Regions from separate parts of the Chryseobacterium sp. RU33C genome, predicted to be linked through region 2. Evidence: riboswitches for the same ligand, from Rfam matches in the RefSeq annotation. Region 2 holds a riboswitch; the other holds the start of a gene.

Region 1 (8,235 bases), on a different contig from region 2:
ACCAACCCATTCCGGAATAAAGAAATCATATAAAGAACCTCCTACTGTCAGCAATTTAGTTCCTACCACAAGAGAACCTCCGGGTAATTTGGTTACTTTGTTGTTTAAAGTACTTAGGTTCACATCTACATTCCATTGAAAATCATCATTCTTAATAGGTGTTGTAAATAATGAAAATTCAAATCCTGTATTCTGGATGGTTCCGATATTCGCAGGATAATCACTGATTCCCAATGATGGTGCAACCGGCATATTAAACAGAAGATCCTGGCTTTTTCTTTTAAAATATTCGATATTCCCTTTAATCCTGTTATTCAGAATGGAGAATTCCAATCCTACATTTAAATTAAGGTTGGTTTCCCATTTCACATTATTGGTAGAAGTCTTTTCAAGGGTTGTTCCCGGCTCTCCGCCAAGGCTTATAAATCTATAAAGCTCCTGATACGCATAATAAAGCGGCTGCCCATTAGGTCTAAGTAATTTATCATTCCCCTGACCTCCGTAGCTGGCACGCAATGTCAATTGATTGAAAACATTCAGGCTTTTAATAAATTCCTCGTTCGAAATTTTCCATGAACCTCCTACTGACCAGAATCTCCCCCATCTGTTATCTTTCGCAAATCTCGAAGAACTGTCTGCTCTTCCCGATGCAGATAAAAAGTAAGTATTATTGTAGTCATACTCTACTTTTCCAAGGAAACTCAATAAGCTTAATTTATTGCTGTTCCCACTGAAGCTTCCCAGCAGAGAAGCAGCATCCGGTTCATAATAATAAGGAAGTGAAAACTGGCTTCTCGTTCCTGAAATGGTCTGATAATCGTATTTATAAAACTCGTGTCCTGCTAAAGCATTTACATGGTGCTTTCCAAACTTTTTATCATACGTCAGAATATTGCTGGTTGTATAAGAAAGTGTTCTGGTATTTGTTTTCGTTACCGAACCTCCAATTTCAGCGCCTTGCCCCAATAATGGATTTGAGTAATAATGTCCGTTATAATTCACTAAATCCACAGAGAAGCTGGTCTTGAATTTCAACTCCGGCAAGAAAGTGAATTCCATGAATCCTTTTCCGGAGAAGTTATCTTCTTTGTTTTCGTTTTTGTCTAAAGGCAGTGTTGCAGCGGCATTCTGATTCTGAAGCGCATTCGTAGGCCTGTATTTTCCAAAATCATAAACCGGGTTTCCATCAGCATCCAAAATATAAGTACCATCTGCATTTCTTTCATAATAAGGATAGAATGAAGGAATAAATCTTGCTGCGTTGATGATGTTACTCGCCTTGGAATCCGAAGAAGTAGGCGCCTGCTGAATACTGTTTGTATAATTCAGGTTTACTCCAACATTAAGCCATTTTTTCACTTCGGAATTGATTTTTAATCGGGTATTATATCTTTTAAAACCGGATTCAATCGCCATCCCTTTATCATCCAGATATCCCAGTGAAAAGAAGTAATTGCTTTTATCACTTCCTCCGCTGATATCAAGATCCACCTGATTCCTTGAAGCTACTCTCTGTAAAATATCTCTCCAGTCATCATTCCAAAGCGGCGATGCACCAGGTAATAATTTCCCATCTGTTCCTACCGGTTTTGGATAAGCAGTGCCATATGGATTAATTCCAAGGGTCGAAACAAGATTATCAGTTGCCATTTGTGCAGCCTGCTGAGAAGAAACTTTGCCAGACTGATATCCGTTTCTTAATGCTTCCCAATATAATTGAAAGTATTGATCTGTGTTTACCTGTTCATAATCTTTGACAGCTCTTCCTGAGAATCCCTGACTGATATTAAAATTAACTCTGGCTTCTCCTTTTTTCCCTGATTTTGTAGTGATGATAATAATCCCGTTTGCTCCTCTTGAACCATACAAAGCACTTGCTGTAGCGTCTTTCAAAACACTTATAGATTCAATATCGCTTGGGCTAATGGAGTTCAGGTTTCCGTCAAAAGGAATCCCGTCCACTACGTATAAAGGATCACTGGAAGCACTGATTGAGCCAATTCCTCTGATACGGATGGTAGAAACTGCGCCGGGCTGTCCCGATGCACTGGTAGTTTGAATTCCGGCAACCTGTCCTTCCAGTGCTTTGGTAATATTCGTAACTGGTCTGTTATTGATTTTATCGCTGGAAATTGTAGCTACAGAACCGGTATAGCTGTTTCTTTTTGCTTTTCCGTACGCTACCACTACTACCTCATCAAGTTCCTTTTCATGAAGGCTATCTTTTTTCGGCATGGAATTCTGTGCATTGATGCTGGTTATTCCCAGAAAAAAAGCAGCAACCGGAGGTATCCATGCTTTAGAATTGAATAAATTTTTGCTAATCATAATCAATTTTATTTATCATATATTAAAATTTTACCCTTTGCAGAAAAGTCAGCAAAGGGCATCGATAAATACGACAAACCAAATGCTTATTTTTCCTTAAAAGGCTGAATGTAACACCTTGCCCCACGAGGTAGGTTGTTAAGATTTCACAGGGTCAGTTCCCTCCATCTTTCTTTATAAGCCGATCGAAATATGATTGCAAAGCTAAAAACTTTTAGTCTACAAAACAAGTAGACTTATTTATTTTTCATGATAATTTTTTAATAATTAACATAAATTTTTAATAAAACCCACTACAATAAGAAGTTGCAGACCTTATCATTTATTCAAACATGACAAATATCATTGTCAATAATTCAATAGCATGAAAATTCAGTATACCTTAATTTTGTGTGATTTATTGAAAAAACTTTTTAATTTTATGCCATGAAAGTTTTGATCATCAATGGCCCTAACCTCAATCTGTTAGGCACAAGAGAACCGGAAATCTATGGAAATGTTTCTATGGAAAGTTATTTGGAAAATTTAAGATCCGAGTTTCAGGCTTATGAATTACAATATTACCAGTCTAATATTGAAGGTGAGCTTATCAACAGACTTCAGGAGGATGATTTTGATGCGGTAGTGATCAATCCCGGAGCTTTCACCCATTATTCCTATGCAATTGCTGATTGTTTAAAAAATATTCGTAAGCCCAAAGTAGAAGTTCACATCAGCAATATCTACAAAAGAGAAGAATTCCGACAGAAGTCTGTAACAGCCGCTAATACGGATGCCGTTTTATCTGGCTTTGGAATGGATGGGTATAGATTGGCTTTATTGAGTCTGAAATAATTCAGTCGTTTATTTTCCCACAGATGGCACAGATTTTCACAGATAATTATAGAAAAAAAACATATGTCAGTAGTTGCACTGCTGCAAAAATCTATTAAATTTTGAGAAATAAAATACAAAAGCCTCATCATTGATGAGGCTTTTGTACGTTTATGGTTAACTATTAAATAGTTTGTTCCTGTAATTGAGGTCCTGAAGCTACTAACTTCTTACCTTCTTCAGTATCACAGTACTGTTCAAAATTCTTGATATATCTTGAAGCAAGATCTTTTGCTTTTTCTTCCCATACCGAAGCATTTTCATAGGTATCTCTAGGATCTAAAATACCTGCAGAAACGTTTGGTAATTCAGTAGGAATTTCAAGATTCATAATTGGAACCTGAGCTTTAGGAGCATTATCAATAGATCCATCAATGATTGCGTCAATGATTGCTCTGGTATCTTTAAGCGAAATTCTCTTTCCTGTACCGTTCCAGCCTGTATTTACCAAATAAGCTTTTGCACCGTGTTCCTGCATTTTACCGATCAATGTTTTAGAATACATTGTTGGGTGTAATGTAAGGAATGCTTCCCCAAATGCAGGGGAGAAAGATGGTTCAGGTTCTGTAATACCTCTTTCCGTTCCGGCTAATTTTGATGTATACCCGCAAAGGAAGTGGTACTGAGCCTGATCTTCATTCAGGATAGAAACCGGAGGAAGTACTCCGAATGCATCTGCTGAAAGGTATACAATCTTCTTGGCATGACCTGCTTTAGAAGGCAATACAATTTTGTTGATATGATATATTGGATAAGAAACTCTTGTGTTCTCAGTGATTGAACCGTCTGTATAATCTGCTACTCCATTGTTAATAACAACGTTTTCAAGAAGTGCATCTCTTTTGATGGCAGCGAAGATATCCGGTTCTTTTTCTTCAGATAAGTCAATCACTTTAGCATAGCATCCTCCCTCATAGTTGAATACTCCGTTGTTATCCCATCCGTGCTCATCGTCACCGATAAGGTATCTTTTAGGATCTGCTGATAAAGTAGTTTTACCTGTTCCAGAAAGACCAAAGAATAAAGCAACATCACCTTTCTCTCCAACGTTCGCAGAACAATGCATGGAAGCCATACCTTTTAACGGAAGGTAATAGTTCATCATGGCAAACATTCCTTTTTTCATTTCACCTCCGTACCAGGTACCTCCAATGATCTGTAGTTTTTCAGTAAGGTTGAACATAATGAAGTTTTCAGAGTTTAATCCCTGAGCTTCCCAGTTCGGGTTTGTTGTTTTTGATCCGTTGATTACAGTGAAATCCGGCTCACCGTAGTTTTCAAGTTCGTAGTGAGAAGGACGAATGAACATATTAGTAACAAAATGCGCCTGCCATGCTACTTCAACGATAAATCTTACTTTAAGTCTCGTATCTGCATTCGTTCCGCAGAATGTATCTACTACATAAATCTTTTTAGATTCAGCAAGCTGGTTCAGCACTAGTTCTTTACAAGACCCGAAAATTTCTGCTGTTGTAGGTAGGTTTACTTTACCATCCCAGAAAATTGTATCTCTTGTAACATCATCCTGAACAATATATCTGTCTTTAGGTGAACGACCTGTGAAAATTCCTGTTTTTACCGATACTGCGCCAGATTCCGTAAGCTCAGCTTGCTCAAACCCCTGATTTTCAGGAGAAACTTCAGCCTGATATAATTCTTCATAAGAAGGATTATACACTACTTCATAGTTTCCTTTAATCCCTAATTTCTCTAAATCCTGGATGATTTTAGTGTTTTTCATTTTACTTATATTTTCTATTTCTTTATTGACTTCAACAAAAATAATATTAATTATTTGTTAAAGGTGGTTTAAATATACTGATATAAGTCAGAATGACAAATAAAAAAAAAGGATTGCAATTACTTGATTATAAGTTAATTATGTTTTCCCATTCTAAAACAGTGGAAAAACCTTTCTCCCAAAAATAGTTCTTATAGTCCCCAAATTTGGCACTCATTACAAAATCTCCACCCCATGCACCTAAACTTTTGACAAATAAAGGGCAATCTGAGAATAATTTTTCTTTAACTGTGAGAATTTCAAGAAAATTTGCAATTTTATGCTCATGAATCATCATTAATTCGGAAAATTTTTCCAATTCATTGCATAACAATATTTTTTTTGTGAGATCTGAAAATTCATCTACCAATTCCGGAGACTTCTTTTTGGACTTGTATAAGTTGATTCCCTCTCTACTATCCTGTTTCTGATTTAAATGGATAAAAATCAGTTCATTTTTAAAGGATGGACTGAAATCTACCTTCTCATATTTTATCTCAGGTTTACTCTGGAACAGAACTGCAGATTTTTCTTTAGCTACAGCAATATCGTATCCACTGCCACCTAAGCTGATAGTATTAAGATAAAAAGGATCAACCTCTGCCCATTCTGCCAGATTGTTCATCAGGGTGGAACTGCTACCAAGCCCATAATCCGCCGGAAACTGAAGATTGGTTTTTAAATGATAAGTAAGGTCTGCTTTGAATTTACTGCTAGAAAACTGCTGAACATTTTGTAGTGTTTTGGTAATGAATTCAGCACTTGATGGAATATTGGTTTCCAGAATCTGCCAGTTTTTATAATCTATGACAGCTTTTAACCATAATGTATTCTGATGATAAGCTTCCCAAAAAATAAGAGATTTTCCATCTTCTTTTTCTTCAAAGAAAAACTCTTGTCCCAGCCTGGTAGGTACCGCTAAGACAAGAGCTCCATCTAAAGCGAAATATTCTGAAGTAAGCATAAGCTTGCCCGGTGAAAATATCGCGTTCATATTTTTATTAGATTGCAGAAGTTGCTTCTACAGATCCGTCAATTTTTTTGATCAATCCCTGAAGGGTTTTTCCTGGCCCTACTTCTACGAAGTTTGATGCACCGTCTTTAATCATATTCTGAACAGACTGTGTCCATTTTACAGGACCGGTAAGCTGAGCGATCAGGTTTTGTTTGATCTCATCGGGATTTGTTACCGCTGTAGTCGTGATATTCTGGTATACAGGAATTGTTGCTTTTCTGAATTTTGTTTTTTCGATAGCCGCGGCCAGTCTTTCCTGTGCAGGCTGCATCAATGGTGAATGGAAAGCTCCGTTTACTGGCAATAACAATGCTCTTTTAGCTCCTGCTTCTTTCAGTTTTGCGCAAGCTTCTTCTACTGCGGGGGTTTCTCCGGAAATTACCAATTGTCCCGGACAGTTATAGTTGGCAGGAACAACAATTCCGTTGATCTGTGCACAGATTTCTTCAACCTTAGCATCTTCTAAACCTAAGATAGCTGCCATAGAACTTGGATTGGCATTGCAAGCTTCCTGCATAGCCTTTGCTCTTTCAGAAACTAATTTCAAACCGTCATCAAAGGATAAGACTCCGTTGGCAACCAAAGCTGAAAACTCTCCTAAAGAGTGTCCTGCAACCATTTCAGCACCAAGACCATTTACGGCTTTTAATGCTGCTACTGAATGTATAAATATTGAAGGCTGGGTAACCTCTGTTTTCTTAAGATCCGCATCCGTACCGTTAAACATAATGGAAAGAATGTCGAAACCTAAAATTTCATTGGCAGATTCCATCAGATCTTTAATATCTTTTCTAGAATCATACAATTCTTTTCCCATTCCTACGAACTGAGATCCCTGCCCTGGAAATACAAGTGCTTTCATGTATTGAATTAAATATTATGCAAATATAACTATAATGTTAATAATATTCTTTTAAACAGCTATAAATCATTTAAGGCACTAACCTGATTACTCTATAACCGGTATTTACATAAGCACCATTAGCTTTAGATTTTACAAACTCAAATTTGGTAGCAAGCTGAGTCTGAACTTTATTCATCTGTTTAAAGATCTCTCCTTTTTTATTTTCTCTTGTTAACATGTCATTAACAACATCAAAACCTACGATTGCATATTTTGGTGGAGTTTTACAGTATTTGCTTTTATAAGCAGCCAGAATTTCTTTTTCAAAATTTCCGTCCGTATTAATCTTTCTATCCATCAGATATACCAGACTTGCCTGGCTCAGTTCGTCTACTCTCTTCTCAAAAACCGGAGAATAGAACATACTGAATGCTTTTATTCCCTGAACTTCTTTAGAAATAGCGATCATTCTGTTGGCAAAAGCATCTCCAGCAGCATTATCATCATTTGCTAAAATGGCAATAACCGGTGCAGACTGTCCTGTCATCATATTCTGATCCGGCTGAATATCTGCCGGGGAATTAACAATAATGATATTAGGATTTTTCACCGCTTTTTCAAGTCCGGCTTTGATATAATTGGCATTTTCTTTTTTAGCATCTGCCACTATATATATTTTCTGATCTGAATAAATTCCTTTTACCTCTTCTACAATCTTATCAGCATAGGTCTGATTGTTGGTCTCAACAATAATAAGATTACTGTAGTTATAGAGTTCCGGAGAGTTGGCAAATGGTGCTACAACCGGAATTTTCTGATTTTTGGTAAAATCAAGAACATCAATTACATTGGATTTAAAGAAAGGCCCTATGATAAGGTCTGTATTATCAGGATTGATCTGTGTTAAAGAGTTTTTGAATGAAGCTTCATTTCCAGAATCTACCACTTTAATATCCAGTTTTTGTCCTCCTCTTGCATTTCTTTCAATGGCAAGTTTAGCTCCTGTCAAAAAATCAAGAGCCATTGCTCTATACTGAGTTTCGTTGGTACTGTATCCGAAAGGAAGCATTAAGATAACACTTAAAGCATCACCGTTTTTCTTTACGTATGCAGCATCCTGCTTTTTAATTTTTAAAACCATTCCGGTTTTCAAACCATGTGAAAGATCCGGGTTAAGAGCAATAAGCTCATCAATAGAAACACCGAATTTGTTAACGATAGAGAATACTGTATCACCCTGCTGAACTGTATAGGTTACATAATCATCACCTGCTGCAACATTGGAAGCAGTTGTTGATTTTTCGTTCCCGGAATCCATTTTTGCTTTTGGATTAGCAGTTTCTGCAACAGTATCAGTATGAGTCGTTGTATTTGTTCTTTTTATTTTAATGGTAT
Region 2 (8,235 bases):
ACTCTTACAATTTTTCCCAAATCACTATATTCTTTGTTCAAAGAAGAATATCTTTTTTGGTCTGAAATGACATCAGGCTGTATAATAAGGTCTGCCACCTCATTATATCTTTGTTTTATAGCTTCTAATTTTGGAATTAATGATTTAGACATTGTAGAAATTTTGTGGGTGCAAAGATAAGGATTATTAATTCAAAATTAAAATTCCGAATCATCATAAATTTTTGAGCATTAGGGGTAAAAGGACAAACAGTCAAAAAAACTTTCTGACTTATCCTTTTAATCAATACTAGAGATTAATGATTAACAAAGGTTTTCTTATTGAAAACCCTTCCAGAGGCTCAGGGTGACAAGCCGAATACCAACCCAAATTTTTGAGCATTGTCAGACTGAGCCTGTCGAAGCTATTATCAATAAAAGGGATAGGCGAAAAACTTAATTATAAAATGGTGTATGATATTGAATTCAGACTCTAAGATCTTTTGGAGAGTCTTCTGTCTATTACATATAAAATAATTCCTACTGCAATAATTCCTAATCCTATCAGGCTTTCTTTAGGATTATGAATGAATGTAAAATAAAGGATATACATACTGAATAACAGAAAAACAGCCGGAAAAATATGAAAAGCATTAGATTTAAAGATTTTCCTGTCTTTTTTCTTCAGGAAGAAAACCGTTGAGATTGCAAGACTTGCGAAAAGCTGTAAAATAAAAGCAGTATACACAAAAATTTCTTTAAAGCTTCCCGTTAAAATAATGATGGCTGCAATCACGGCATGGGTAAAAACAGCTTTTACCGGAATTCCTTTTTCGTTTCCTGCAGATAAGGGTTCCCAGATGTTGGTATGTTTTGCAAAAGCCTGTGTTAATCTTGAGCCTACCCACAAGTATCCGCTTATGGTTGCCACCAGCTGCAGGGCAATAAAAATATTGACAATCTTTCCGAAAGCCGGCCCCAGCATATTGACCGCTGCTTCTCCCATCACATCTTCTTTTCCTGCCAGCTGATTGACAGGTGCGTGTTTCAGCATAATATAATTCACCAGAATATAGCTTACCGTCACAAAAACAGTTCCTATGATGAGTGATTTGGGGAGGTTTTTCTGAACATCTTTTATTTCTCCGGCGATATAGGATGCGGAATTCCAGCCAGTGTAGGAATAGGTCACAAATACCAGGGAAGTCGCAAAGGCAGGAAGCATAATCTCATTCTGCCAGCTGTCACTGAAATTAAGACTATTGCCCATCTGTGGTGAATTTGAAATCCCTACTCCAAGAATAACCAGTACAATAATAAAAGCTATCTTAATGAAGGTAAAAAAGTTATGAAACCTGCTGGATGTTTTCAAGCTAAATGAAAGTGCGGCCGCAACCAGAAAGATCACAGCTATCGCAAAACCGTTTCCGAAGCTATAATCAAATACCGAAAGATATTTTGACATAGCCAAAGCTGCCAGCGCTACGGGAGAGGAAAATCCTATGATGAGTGAAATCCAGCTTATGAGATATCCGAATATGGGATGATAGGTTTCTTTGAGATAAATAAAATCGCCTCCGTTTCCTTTAAAATGGGAACCCAGTTCTGCGTAACAAAAAGCTCCGAACAAAGCGAGTACTCCTCCGATACTCCACAGCAGGAAAATGCTGTAGGTATTGGTAATATCAGAAAGCTGAAATCCCAGGGTGGTAAAAATTCCGGTTCCGATCATATTGGAAACGACAATGGCTGCGGCTGTTTTCCAGCCAATCTGATGTGAGGCAGTACTCATTTAATGATTAAAAGTTAAAATTAAGCCTTCCGAAGAAATAATTCCCCAAAGTTCCCATCTGCACCGGCGCATATTTGAATACTCCATAATATGAATTTTTATAAATCTGACGGTCCGGGAAGACATCAAATACATTGTTGGCACCTACGGTAAAATTGATATTTTTGTTGATATCATACCCAACGCTGATGTCTGTTACAACTTTTGGAGAAAACTCCTGCACGTCTCCAAAAGGATAACCATCTCTTATTACTTTACCAAAATAGGTATTTCTTACGAGAAAACTGAATTTCCCGATTCCATAATTTAATACTAATGAAGCTTTTGTTTTTGGAGACAGAGTTTCAATGATATTGATCTGATCCGGGCCAAAAAACTGATCCTGAGGTGTTCCTAAGTTTTCAGGAAAATGAAAGTCTGTAATTTTAGTTTCCGTATAGTTTCCGGCAAGATTCATATTTAATTTTCCATTCCCGAGAATCCAGTCATAGGATAGCACTATATCTACTCCTTTCGTTTCTGTATCAATAGCATTGGCGAAGAACCTTCCGCTTTCTACCTTAAACTGATCTAATCTTGGATCTGTAATATTGCTGGTGATCACAATTCTGTCCTTTACTTTGATCCAGTATCCATCTATGGAAACAGTCAACTTATTAAATGGCTTCAGAGTAAATCCTGCACTTGCATTGACTGAGGTTTCCTGTTTGAGTTTATCAAATCCCAGAATTTTAGCGGCTTCGCTATCGTTGCTGAATATTCCTTTGGTCACAATCTTTGAACCGGAAGTAGAAATATCCGCATAGGAATTATTGAAATACTGCTGCTGAAGGGAAGGCGCTCTGAAGCCTGTTCCTACCGCTGCCCTTATTGCATAATTTTTTACAAACTCATATCGTAGCGCAAGTTTTCCATTCAAGGTATTTCCGAAATCCGAATAATTTTCAAACCTGGCAGCGGCATCAATATTGAGTTTTTTATCTAAATCATAAGAAATATCTGCATATACCGCGGTGGAATGTCTGTCTTTTTTTAGTGCATTGTTGGGAGAAAATCCGATAAAGGATTGAGATCCGCCTGCTCCCAACACTGTAGATCCTTCAGTGGCAACGTTTCCACTGACGTCATATTGAGTATAAGATGCTTCGTCACCCGCTTTGATCTGGTATTGCTCAAACCTGAATTCACCACCGAAAGCAATATTGAAGCGGTTTATATTTTTGGAAACATCAAGATTCACCGTATTCTGAAGGAAGCTGTGTGCTCCGGCATAAAAATCTGTTGGTGATTTTGCTCCCAGAGAAGCATTATTGGTATGGCTTACATTATAATTGAAGGTATTGCTCCCGAATGTATTACTTACATCGAATAGCCAGTCATTAACATTATATTTTGCTCCTACAGCATAAGAAATATCATATACCTGAGATCCAAGAATTGCCTGAAAACCATTCGGGTAAATGGATGAAGCCACATTAGACTTTTCACTGGGAAGTCTTCTGAAACCAAACCCTTCTCCTTCTTTAATACTGAAACCTCCGAAAGAATAGAGTTTAAAATTATCATTAAAAGGGTATTCTGAATTGAAAAACAACTGTCCCTGTCTGATCTGGGCATCTCCGATCTGAAAATTAAAATCGTCGCGCGTTAATCCTCTTTTTTCAATTTCTGCATCATCTGCAGCCCTGGCAGCTTTTACGGCTTCAGCGTCACCTGCAAATTCATAAGCGAAATTATCTCCGAAAATATCCAGATCGTGATTTTGCGTTCTTGTGGTTTTTCCTCTGTGGCTTAATTGCAGGGAAAGATTAATATAACCGTCTTTTTTTCCTAATGAAGTTCCATAGTTAACTCCTGCCTGGTAAGTATCTCCATCATTTCTTCCGGTTAATCCGTAGGTAAGACTTGCCGAAGCTCCTGCATTTTTCTTAAGAATAATATTGATGACTCCCGCAATAGCATCAGAGCCATATTGTGCGGCGGCTCCGTCTCTCAGGACTTCAATCCGGTCAATAGCAATAACCGGAATAGTGCTCAAATCTGTTCCTACAGAGCCATTTCCGACGGTATTCTGATAATTCACCAAAGAAGTAGTATGTCTTCTTTTTCCGTTAAGCAATACTAAAACCTGATCAGGACCCATCCCTCTTAAAGTAACAGGGTCAATATGTTCGGTACCATCAGAAGCAGACTGTCTCACTGCATTAAATGAAGGGATCACATAATTCAGGAGATCCTGGGCGGTCATTTGCGGAGAACTTCTCTGGATCTTGTCGATATTGATAACATCTACAGGAACCGGCGTTTCCAGCTTTGTTCTTTTAACATTTCGGTTTCCGACGATGATGATATCTTCGATCTGTTTTCCTTTTTCCTCACTTTCCTGAGCAGCTACGAGAATTGCTCCAAGCAATAGTACAGCTGTGATTAATTTTTTCATGTTATTCCTGCCAATTAATAATACGTACCTGACGGATCTTTCCGCAGATACACAAGACTTCAAGAAATGGAATTCATATAGAGTATTGACTTCACTTATCTCCCCCAAAGGGTTGGAATTAGCACCTTTACACTCTGGAACCGTGCAGGTTGCTAAGGTTTCTCCGGGCCAAATCCCTCCACCTTTCTTGATAAATCTACTGCAAAAGTAGACTATTTTTCTGAACTTACAAAAAAAGGCAAATCTGCTGATCTGCAAATTTGCCTTTATTATTATTCTATGTTTTAGCTTATTGAATCATCATCTTTTGAATGGCTATTCCTGTATCTGATTTCAGCTGTACAAGATACGTTCCTGCCGGATAATTAACCTTCATATTATAAGCTCCATTCTCTTTATCCAGTTTGAAAGTATCCAGTTTTTTACCCGTCATATCAAAAATTGAAATCTCTCCGTTTTTTGCTTTACTGAAAATGAGTTTAGCGATTCCGTTCCGAACCGGATTATCTGCAATCTGAAGGGATAGCTTGTTGACTGCATTGGTATCTACAGTTGACAAAGCGCCCGCATAATTTCCAAAGATTCTGAATTCTCCAGGTTGTAAAGTGATTGGAGCTGTTGTGGAGGCTACATTTGAAATACTGTTGTCCATCAGATTCTGCCATTGACCTGTGTAAGGAAAATAAGGCACGACATTCTGTGCGGAAGTAGTATAATTAGCCAATACGACAACATTCTTTATTCCTGTAGTAATAGCTGCATCGTACACATAAATTCTTGTAATGAGACCATTAGGATCATTCGTAAGGTTATTGGATTCTATACTGTAGGTTTTAGATTTAAAAACCGGATAGGTATTTCTGATATTGATGATTTTAGCCCATGTATCATAAACAGCCTTTCTGTTCGCATTGGTATCATATCCTAAAGTGAATGCCACGGGTTTTTCATCGGTTCTGCATCCGTTGTCTATGGTACCGTTTGCGCATCTGTTGATGCTGAATTCATATCCTAATTCTCCAAACTGCCAGATCATTTTCGGACCTGGAATAGTAAAGAAAGTTGCCCCGAAGGTTTTCATTCTTTCAAGAGCGGTATTCAGGTCTTTCACATTGTAACTTCCGTTTATAGCACCATAGGCAAGATTTTTAAACATCAGTCTCTCTTCATCATGGCTTTCTCCATAACCTACGGCACTCATATTGGTGAAGCCGTGAAGACTGTGATTCATACGGTCGTAGTTGCTGTTTTCCTTATATCCCATCGTATTCTGATTGTAAGGATCTGTCTGCTTATTCCAAAGCATAACACCTTTTCCTTCTGCTATTCTGTAGTTGGCCCATTGCTGTTCTTCCGCATCTGTTCCCAAATGTTCAAAGATCATATAAGAGTTGGGATCAATAGCCCATTGCCTGTCTGCGTAATGCTTCATAATATCCACTCTGTCCTGCTGATAGGCATTGGTACAGGCTTCATCATTTTCGGAACAGCTTTGTGTAAATCCTTTTGTCAAATCCCAGCGGAATCCGTCTATGTGATATTCAGTCAGCCATTGCTCAAGACATCTCTCAACGTAATATTGCGTTGAAAGGCTTGTATGGTTAAAATCATTAAATACGTTGTATGAATGTTTCGGAACCTGATTGAAGTAAGGATTGTTGGCCGCAACATCGCCATAGCCATCGCCATCCGGATCTACATTCCAGAGTCTTACCAGAGGAGAACGTCCTGTAGCGTGATTAAATGCTACATCCAGAATGACTGCAATTCCGTTCTGATGGCATAGATCTACAAATTCTTTGAATTTTTCGGGAGTACCATAGGCTTTGTCCAATGCATAATGGAAGGAAGTATTGTATCCCCATGAAAGATTTCCATCAAATTCCATGATGGGCATTAATTCTATGGCATTGATTTTTAAGTTTTTTAAATAAGCAATTTTATCGATCAATGACTGCCAGTTCTTTTCCTGTGTAAAGTCTCTCAATAGTAATTCATAGACTACAAGATCCTGTTTCGCAGGTCTTTGAAAATTGGTAACCTGCCAGTTATAAGCGGTCTGACCTGTTTTAAATGTTGACACTTCAAAGCCCTGTCCGGCAGGAAATGCAGGCAAGTTTGGATAGGTAGAAGCCGAAATCCATGGATCATCATAGGAAGATAAGATTTGCGGCGAATAGGGGTCTGCTACTTTTCTTAAATCATTGGTTCTGTATTGGAAAGTATTGAGCTGCTGAGGGGTAATTCCATTGAGCTCAATCCAGTACAGATCAGGATTTGTGGTATCTTTATTCATCAGATATGTATCATTCACCGTCCAGTTATTGAAACTTCCTATAACATGTACAAAACTTTTCCCCGGAGCATATAAAGCCAATCCCACCCTGGTAGGATCTGCCGGATCATAATTAATTCCCTGCCTTATCCAGTTTGGTATTGACTGGGACACTACATTTCTTGGAACCTGCACAATGAATGCCGCAGCCTTGGAATTGGTTCCCTGTGTTGCCACAAGTTCCATACTGGCATCCTGAGTGACTGTATAACTGTAAGAATAAGATTGTGAAGGAGTTGTTGTAGAATTGATAACAGTTCCGTTTGCTTTTAACTGAAATGTTGCATTGGTACTGGTTGTAGCAGTAATAGTAATGGAATTTCCTACAGGAACCGAAGTGAGGCTGTTTACTAATGGATTTGTAAGCGTTAAGCTTAAAGTACCTACGTTTACAAAAATATCAGGTAAAGTCTGGTGTGATCCCGTCTTATCTTTTAATAAAAAACCAAACCTTCCGATCCCTGTTCTTCCAAAAAAAGCTGTGGGAGTAAAAGTAAGTGAATAACTGTCTGTTACCGCATTATAATTCAGCTTATTCAGGTCATTGGAATTGTTCCAGCTTCCATTGGTAGGACAATCCTGACTATTCTGATAATTGGTATCAAACGACCATGTCCAGATGTAAATGGCATTATTGGAAACTCCCCATGCAGATTCGTCAATCTGATCTCCCGGAACCGTAAGCGTAACAGCATCAGATTCATTGAATGGATTGGGAGAAATCGTATAATTGATCTGCCCGAAAACACTCAATGTAATCAGCAGAAAAACAACAGAATAAAACTTTTTCATTTATTATTTTTTATCGAATATAGTATAAATTTTTCTTCATAACGAGTATTTTCATCGCTGTACATCAAATATTTCATTTACAGAAGAAAAAAAACTTTACGCGGCCCTTCAAAAACAAATTCGAATATCTCCGGAAAGTCTGAGAAATAATAAATAGAAAAACCGCTTAATTGCTTAAGCGGTTTATATATGTTGTTTTGCTTTGATATTACTTTTTCAGAATTCAGGTGAAAAAGCAATGACAATCAATTAATGATGATGTCCGTGATCGTGAAGGAAAGGTCCGTTTCCTTTAGGCTCGCTATAGATAACTTCTACACCTTCCTGCTCAGAAATAAGCTTTCTTCTGATATCTTCAGGGTCGAAAGGCTTTACTTTTCCGAAATACTCTTTCAAACCTTCAGTTAGCCACATTGGGATTACTAATCCGAAGAACATGAAAATACACCAGAATCCTACTAAGAACATAGTAATGAAGAATATAGTCCAAAGGAACTGGTAGAACGGCCAAAATGCTGATAATATCGTTATCATTCTCTTAAAGATTTTAGGCAAAAATAGAACTTTTTTCCTTTTTACACAAAAGATCAGCGTTCTATTTTGTTATTTATTTTAATTTTAAACTAATTAGTGGGCAAGATCTGCGAAGAAATCGTTGCCTTTATCATCGGTAATGATGAATGCAGGGAAGTCTTTTACTTCAATTTTTCTTACGGCTTCCATTCCTAATTCAGGGAAGTCTACAACATCTACAGATACAATATTGTCTTTGGCAAGGATAGCGGCCGGCCCTCCGATAGATCCAAGATAGAAACCTCCGTATTTTCCGCAGGCATTGGTAACATCTTTACTTCTGTTTCCTTTTGCCAGCATGATCATACTTCCGCCATGGCTTTGG

What was found. Region 2 has a riboswitch for S-adenosylmethionine ahead of BW946_RS06405 (TonB-dependent receptor plug domain-containing protein). Riboswitches for the same ligand answer to the same signal wherever they lie in the genome.
Region 1: linked by a shared signal. The riboswitch ahead of BW946_RS09420 (SusC/RagA family TonB-linked outer membrane protein) and the one ahead of BW946_RS06405 (TonB-dependent receptor plug domain-containing protein) in region 2 are both predicted to bind S-adenosylmethionine.

Annotation. Positions count from the first base shown of each region.
Region 1 is NZ_FTMT01000009.1:30,277-38,511, forward strand. It holds gene BW946_RS09420 (SusC/RagA family TonB-linked outer membrane protein) at 1-2,328, opposite strand, end outside; SAM riboswitch class I at 2,412-2,511, opposite strand; gene BW946_RS09425 (type II 3-dehydroquinate dehydratase) at 2,755-3,162, shown strand; gene pckA (phosphoenolpyruvate carboxykinase (ATP)) at 3,326-4,942, opposite strand; gene BW946_RS09435 (GYDIA family GHMP kinase) at 5,070-5,975, opposite strand; gene fabD (ACP S-malonyltransferase) at 5,983-6,858, opposite strand; gene BW946_RS09445 (LysM peptidoglycan-binding domain-containing protein) at 6,929-8,235, opposite strand, start outside.
Region 2 is NZ_FTMT01000005.1:59,824-68,058, reverse strand. It holds gene prfA (peptide chain release factor 1) at 1-152, opposite strand, end outside; gene BW946_RS06410 (APC family permease) at 472-1,770, opposite strand; gene BW946_RS06405 (TonB-dependent receptor plug domain-containing protein) at 1,778-4,210, opposite strand; SAM riboswitch class I at 4,303-4,407, opposite strand; gene BW946_RS06400 (alpha-amylase family glycosyl hydrolase) at 4,500-7,337, opposite strand; gene BW946_RS06395 (hypothetical protein) at 7,587-7,871, opposite strand; gene BW946_RS06390 (fumarate hydratase) at 7,965-8,235, opposite strand, start outside.